Linked DNA regions of Longimicrobium terrae. Each later gene encodes a partner of the first gene's protein in a complex. Links are inferred from orthologs where the notes say so. Each region holds a gene or a part of one and is shown in the gene's direction. Other genes may lie near its edges.

What was found. Proteins that work in one complex are often made in the same cells at the same time.
Region 2: the proteins of carA (region 1) and carB are in contact, whole or in part, in a solved structure (PDB 1KEE), measured with the Escherichia coli proteins. The link is inferred for Longimicrobium terrae from one-to-one orthologs.

The regions. Positions count from the first base shown.
Region 1 is NZ_JACHIA010000024.1:87,788-90,655, forward strand. Bases 1-2,800 are described here. They hold carA (glutamine-hydrolyzing carbamoyl-phosphate synthase small subunit), read left to right. Parts: upstream 1-748; coding sequence 749-1,852; downstream 1,853-2,800. Other genes in these bases: HNQ61_RS24935 (RNase H family protein), read right to left, coding at 1-505; HNQ61_RS24945 (HU family DNA-binding protein), read left to right, coding at 2,123-2,419; HNQ61_RS24950 (hypothetical protein), read left to right, coding at 2,533-2,724. UniProt on the Escherichia coli protein: Small subunit of the glutamine-dependent carbamoyl phosphate synthetase (CPSase).
Region 2 is NZ_JACHIA010000025.1:40,474-44,310, forward strand. The notes cover bases 69-3,837. They hold carB (carbamoyl-phosphate synthase large subunit), read left to right. Parts: upstream 69-397; coding sequence 398-3,637; downstream 3,638-3,837. Other genes in these bases: HNQ61_RS29930 (DUF2752 domain-containing protein), read right to left, coding at 69-154. Also shown: more of HNQ61_RS29930, read right to left, coding at 1-68. UniProt on the Escherichia coli protein: Large subunit of the glutamine-dependent carbamoyl phosphate synthetase (CPSase).

The DNA.
Region 1 (2,868 bases):
CGTCGAAGCCGGACTCCACCAGGCCGCCGCTGTCCATCTGCTTGGCGGCCGAGCGGGTGGCCAGAAAGTTGGCGTACTCGTTCTGCGCGTGTCCGTTGTGCCCCTTCACCCAGCGCCACTGCACCTCGTGCCGGGCGGCCACCGGCATGAGCGCCTTCCACAGCTCCAGGTTCTCGATCTCGCCGCCCTTGCGCACCCAGCCACGCGCGGCCCATCCGTGCACCCAGCTCGTCATGCCGTCCACCAGATAGCGGCTGTCGGAGGTGAACACCACGCGCGACGCCTGCTTCAGCGACTGAAGCGGCACGGTGGCGCTGCGGATGGCCATGCGGTTGTTGGTGGTGTCTGGCTCGGCGAGGTAGAAGTCGCGCCGAACCCATCCCTTCTCCGGATGCCAGTACTCCATCAGTCCCGCGGCGCCGCCGGGGCGCGCGCGGTCCTTGTACTGGTTGCCCAGACACGATTCATCGGCGTACACGAACACGAGCGGCGGCTGCTCTGGCACTGCACATCTCCTGAAGGCTTGGATTGGAACGGCGGGAATGTACCGTCCCCGCGTTCCCGCGCCAAACCCCTCCGCGCCGGGCGGGCCTCCGCACACGCCGCCGAACGCCCCCGCCGCGCCGTTGCATGTTCCTGCTTGACAGCGGGCCGCGGGAGCGTAGATTCCCGCCGCCGCATCTGCCGGTGTGGCATCGACTTGCCCCTTGGTTGCCGGAGATCGTCAGTGGCTGAATCCGTAGTGCTGATGCTGGAGGACGGGCGCGTGTTTCGTGGCGAGGCCTATGGCGCCCGCGGGGACGCGTTCGGTGAAGTGGTCTTCAACACGTCCATGACCGGGTACCAGGAGGTCCTTACGGATCCCTCGTACAGCGGGCAGATCGTCACGATGACCTATCCGCTCATCGGCAATTACGGCGTGAACGCCGAGGACGAGGAGAGCGCCAAGCCGCAGGTAGCGGCATTCGTGTTTCACGAGGCGCCGCCCATGCACAGCAACTGGCGCGCGGCCGAGTCGCTGGATGAGTACCTGACCCGCCACGGCGTGGTGGCCATCACCGGCGTCGACACGCGGGCGCTCACCCGCCACATCCGCTCGCGCGGGGCCATGCGCGGCGCCATCGCCCCCGCCTCCATCCTGCCCGACGAACTGCTCGGCAGGATCATGGGGCAGCCCGACATGGCGGGGCTGAACCTGGCGGACGGCGTGTCGACCGAGTCGCGGTACGTGATTCCCGCCGTGGGCGAAACGCGCTACCGCGTGCTGGCGTACGACTTCGGCGTCAAGTCGCACTCGCTCAAGCTGCTGGCCCAGCGCGGCTGCGAGGTTACCGTGCTGCCCGCCGCCACGCCCACGGAAGAGATCGTGGCGGCCGGGGCGGACGGTCTGTTCGTGAGCAACGGGCCGGGCGACCCCGAGGCGGTGGGGCATGCGCTGGACGCCATCCGCGCCCTTTCGGACGAGGCGACGCCGGTGTTCGGCATCTGCCTGGGGCACCAGCTGATCGCCCGGGCGTTCGGCGCGGAAACGTACAAGCTCAAGTACGGCCACCGCGGCGGCAACCATCCCGTGCGGCGCATCAGCGACGGCGCGGTGGAAATTACGGCGCAGAACCACGGGTTTGCGGTGCGCGGTGACGAGTCCGGCATTCCGGGCGCGCCGGGGCTGCGCGTCACCCACCTGAACCTGAACGACGGCACGGTGGAGGGGCTGGAGCACCGGGAACGGCCGGTTTTTTCGGTGCAGTACCATCCCGAAGCCGCCCCCGGACCCCACGATTCCGTCTATCTCTTTGACCGGTTTGTGGATGAGATGACGCGCCGCGCCGCCGAAATGAGTGTAGACGCTTGACGGCGCACGCGGGGCGGATTAATGTTCCGACCGTATAAGTGACCTTGCACCAGATCCTTAGGCCACTTCGCCCGCGCTCCCCCCGTAGCAGCCGCCGCCGCAGACCCCACTCCAGACCGGACCCATACGGCCACTCCGGAGCGGCATTATACGCCGTCCCGTTCACTGGCCCTGTTTCCGTTCCGGCGTAACCGGACCCTCGGCCGCGCCCTACGGCGGGCTCGCACACCCTCGCGCACATCCCGGCAAAACCCAGGAGGAGCTTTACAAATGACCAAGGCGGATCTTGTCCAGCGGGTCGCGGACACCATCGGCCCCGGCGTCACCAAGCGTGACTGCGCGGTGGTGGTGGACGCGTTCCTGGACTCCATCAAGAATGCGATGGCGGAGCACCAGAACATTGAAATCCGGGGCTTCGGCACCTTCAAGGTCCGCGAGCGCAAGAGCCGTCTGGCGCGCAACCCGCGCACTGGCGATCCGGTAGAAGTTCCGCCGCGCGCCGTGCCGGTGTTCAAGCCGTCCAAGGAACTCCGCGCGATTGTTGAAGAGCGTCCGCTCGAGGTGTGAGCGCGCTTTCCGGGATGTGACCGGCGCCCGCCCCCTGTTCCGGGGGCGGGCGCTTTTTTTGCTTCTCACGCCTCCGTTCCCTCCCGCTCGGAAACCTCCGCGAAGCCGCAGCCATGCCGTACCTTCAGGAGCCGGACGCCTCTCACGGCCGTGACCGCGGCGCGCCTGTGCCGCGCAGGCGGCTGGGCCCGTACGAGGCGGCCTACGACGTCCGCATGGGCTATCAGGAGCCCGTGGAAGCGGGGGCGCGCACGCCCGCGCCGGAGCCTCTGCTGTTCCGCGGCCGCGGCGACCGCGAACGCTGACCGCCTTCGACGGTTGGACCCATCACCGCCGCGGCGTTCGCCACGGCGGTGTTCGTGCTCCCCGTCTAGTTGGACTCCGCTCGCGGCCCAGCTTCTCCGCGTCATTGCTCAGAAACTGCGCGGGCCGCCGCTGGCGTGTTCTGA
Region 2 (3,837 bases), on another replicon or contig:
GCGCATCCAGATGTCTCGGAGGTGCTCGGGCGGCCGGGCACTCCGTCGTGTGACACGCCCCACGCCGCAAGCCGGTGCGAACTCCTGACCCGCGCGGCAGCTGCGCCTGCCCCGGACCTCGGTTGAGCCCTCTTTCTCCCGTTGTGCTGGTCATGACGGAATCCTTCTCTGCTCGGAGACGGGGGCGCGTAAGCGCAGAGGAGAACCGTGTCTTGCGGCCTCATTTCTTTTGTAGGACAGGCGCGTCGCTTTTCACGCCCGACGTCCTTTCCCGGCCCGCATCCTCTCCCTATATTCCCGCCCCGACCGACAGCTTGTTCGGCACCCGCGCGCCGGCCCGTTCCTCACCGGAACCGGCCGGCGCTCGCACAGCGACCACGCCCCACTGTAGCGATAGATGCCCAAGCGCACCGACCTGCAGAGCATCCTGATCCTGGGCTCCGGGCCCATCGTCATCGGCCAGGCGGCCGAATTCGACTATTCGGGCACGCAGGCCGTCCGCGCCCTCAAGGAAGAGGGGTACCGCGTCATCCTGGTCAACAGCAATCCGGCCACGATCATGACGGACCCGGACCTGGCCGACGCCACCTACATCGAGCCCATCACCCCCGAGTGGGTGGAGCGGGTCATCGAAAAGGAAAAGCCCGACGCCATCCTTCCCACGATGGGCGGCCAGACCGCGCTCAACGTCGCCCTGGAACTGCACGACAGCGGGGTCCTGGCCCGCCACGGCGTGGAGCTGATCGGCGCCAAGGCCAAGAGCATCCGCATGGCCGAGGACCGCAGCGAGTTCGCCAAGGCCATGGACCGCATCGGCCTCAAGCTGCCGCACGGCGGGTTTGCGCGGTCGTTCGACGAGGCGCTGCGCATCGTGGAGGACACCGGCTACCCCGCCATCATCCGCCCGAGCTTTACGCTGGGCGGCACCGGCGGCGGCATCGCCTACAACCGCGCGGAGTTCGAGGAGATGATCCGCCGCGGCCTCGATCTCAGCCCCGTGCACGAGGTTCTGATCGACCGCAGCGTCATCGGCTGGAAGGAGTACGAACTCGAGGTCGTGCGCGACGGCGCGGACAACGTCGTCATCATCTGCTCCATCGAGAACGTCGACGCGATGGGCGTGCACACCGGCGACTCGGTGACGGTGGCGCCGGCGCAGACGCTGTCGGACGTGGAATATCAGAAGATGCGCGACGCGGCCATCGCCATCATCCGCGAAATCGGCGTGGAGGCGGGCGGGTGCAACGTGCAGTTCGCGCTCAACCCCGCGAACGGCGAAATGCTGATCGTGGAGATGAACCCGCGCGTGTCGCGCTCCTCGGCGCTGGCGTCAAAGGCGACGGGGTATCCCATCGCCCGCATCGGCGCCAAGCTGGCCGTCGGATACACGCTGGATGAACTGCCGAACGCCATCACCCGCACCACGCCCGCGTCGTTCGAGCCGGTGCTGGACTACGTGGTCGTCAAGTTTCCGCGCTTCGCCTTCGAAAAGTTTCCCGCCGCGGACAGCACGCTGGGCGTGCAGATGAAGGCGGTCGGCGAGTCGATGGCCATCGGCCGGACGTTCAAGCAGGCGTGGCAGAAGGCGATCCGCGCGCTGGAGATCGGCCGCAGCGGGTGGGAAGTCGGCTCGCTCAAGGACGACCGTCTCGACGACGAATCGGTGGAAACGCTGCGCCGCGCCCTGCGCCGCCCCACGCCGGAGCGCGTCTTTCACGTCAAGCGCGCGCTCCTGGCCGGCATGCCGCAGGAGGAAGTGGCGCAGCTGACCGCGTTTGATCCGTGGTTCGTGGCGCAGCTGGCCCAGCTGGTGGATGCGGAGCGCGAGTACGCCGCGCTGGATTCCGTCGACGCGGATGAGATGCGCCGGATGAAGCGCTTCGGCTTCAGCGACGTGCAACTCGCCCGTCTGCGGAGCGAACCGGAAGACGCCGTCCGCGAGCGCCGGTGGGAGATGGGCATCCATCCCGTCTACAACCGCGTGGACACCTGCGCCGGCGAGTTTCCGGCGGAAACTCCGTATCTCTACAGCACCTACGCCGACGAGAACGAGTCCGAGCCGTCCGACCGCAAGAAGGTCGTGATCCTTGGCAGCGGGCCCAACCGCATCGGCCAGGGCGTGGAGTTCGACTACTGCTGCGTGCAAGCCGCGCTGGCGCTGCGCGAGGCCGGGTGGGAAACCATCATGGTCAACAGCAATCCCGAGACGAACTCCACGGACTTCGACATCAGCGACAAGCTGTACTTCGAACCGCTGACGCTGGAAGACGTGATCGAGATCGTCCGGCTGGAAAAGCCGGAAGGCGTCATCGTGCAGCTGGGCGGGCAGACGCCGCTGAAGCTGGCGGAGCCGCTGCAGAAGCTGGGCGTCAAGATCCTCGGCACGTCCGTGGAGGCGATCGACCGCGCCGAAGACCGCGAGCGCTTCGAGGAGCTGGCGCGCGCGCTGGACGTCCGCCAGCCGCCCAACGGCCTCGCCACCAGCCTGGAGCAGGCGACGGAGATCGCGTCGCGCGTCGGCTACCCCGTTCTCGTGCGCCCCAGCTACGTGCTGGGCGGGCGGGGGATGATGATCGTGTACGACGACGCCGGGCTCAAGGAATACTTCCAGACAGCGGTGAGCGTCAGCCACGAGCGCCCCGTGCTCATCGACCGCTTCCTGGAAGACGCGTTCGAGGCGGACGTGGACGCGCTGTGCGACGGCGAGACGGTCGTGATCGCGGGCGTGATGCAGCACATCGAAGAAGCCGGCATCCACTCCGGCGACTCGGCGTGCGTGCTGCCGCCGTACCTGCTGTCGGACGAGGCGGTTGAGGCGATGCGCGAGCACACCCGCCGCTTTGCGCTGGAACTGGGCGTCATCGGCCTGATCAACGTGCAGTACGCCGTGTTCGGGGGCGAGGTGTACGTGATCGAGGTCAACCCGCGCGCCTCGCGCACGGTGCCGTTCGTGAGCAAGGCGACCGGCGTGGCCATCGCCAAGATCGCCGCGCGGCTGATGGGGGGAGAGAAGCTGGCGGACTTCGGGCTGCCGGACTACATCCCGGTCAACGGGGTGGCGGTAAAGGAATCCGTCTTCCCGTTCAACAAGCTGCCCGAGGTCGATCCGCTGCTGGGGCCGGAGATGAAGTCCACGGGCGAGGCCATGGGCTTTGACGACAGCTTCGGGATGGCGTTCGCCAAGGCGCAGATCAGCGCGGGCACCAACCTGCCCAGCACGGGCACGGTGATTCTGACCGTGAACGAGCACGACAAGCAGACGGTTACGCCCATCGCCCGGCGCTTTCACGACATGGGCTTCCGCATTCAGGCCACCAGCGGCACCGCGCGCTACCTGCGCGCCCGCGGCGTGCCGTGTGAGGTGGTGTTCAAGGTGAACGAGGGGCGGCCCAACATGGTGGACCAGATCATTTCGGGCGAGGTGGCGCTGCTGGTGAACACGCCGCTGGGCAAGCAGAGCCAGTACGACGACTACGCCACGCGCCGCGCAGCCATTCAGTACGGCGTGCCGTACATCACCACCATGTCGGCCGCGGCGGCTGCCACGGACGCCATCAGCGCGCTGCGCAGCCGCACGCGCGAGGTGCGCAGCATTCAGGAGCGCACCGGCGCGGGGACGGCCGGCTTCGGCGCATGAAGCCGCACCTGTCCGACACCTCGCCGGACGCGCAGCCCTGACACCTTGGTGTCGGGTTCTGAATCGACGGCGGGCCCGCATCGTGTGATGCGGGCCCGCCGTTTCTTTTCTCTGATCGTGCGCCCGATCGCACGCGCGCACCGCCGGCTGCGCGAGCGGAATGCCCGTACGGCTGCTCTGGTCAGCCCGGGTCCTCTCCG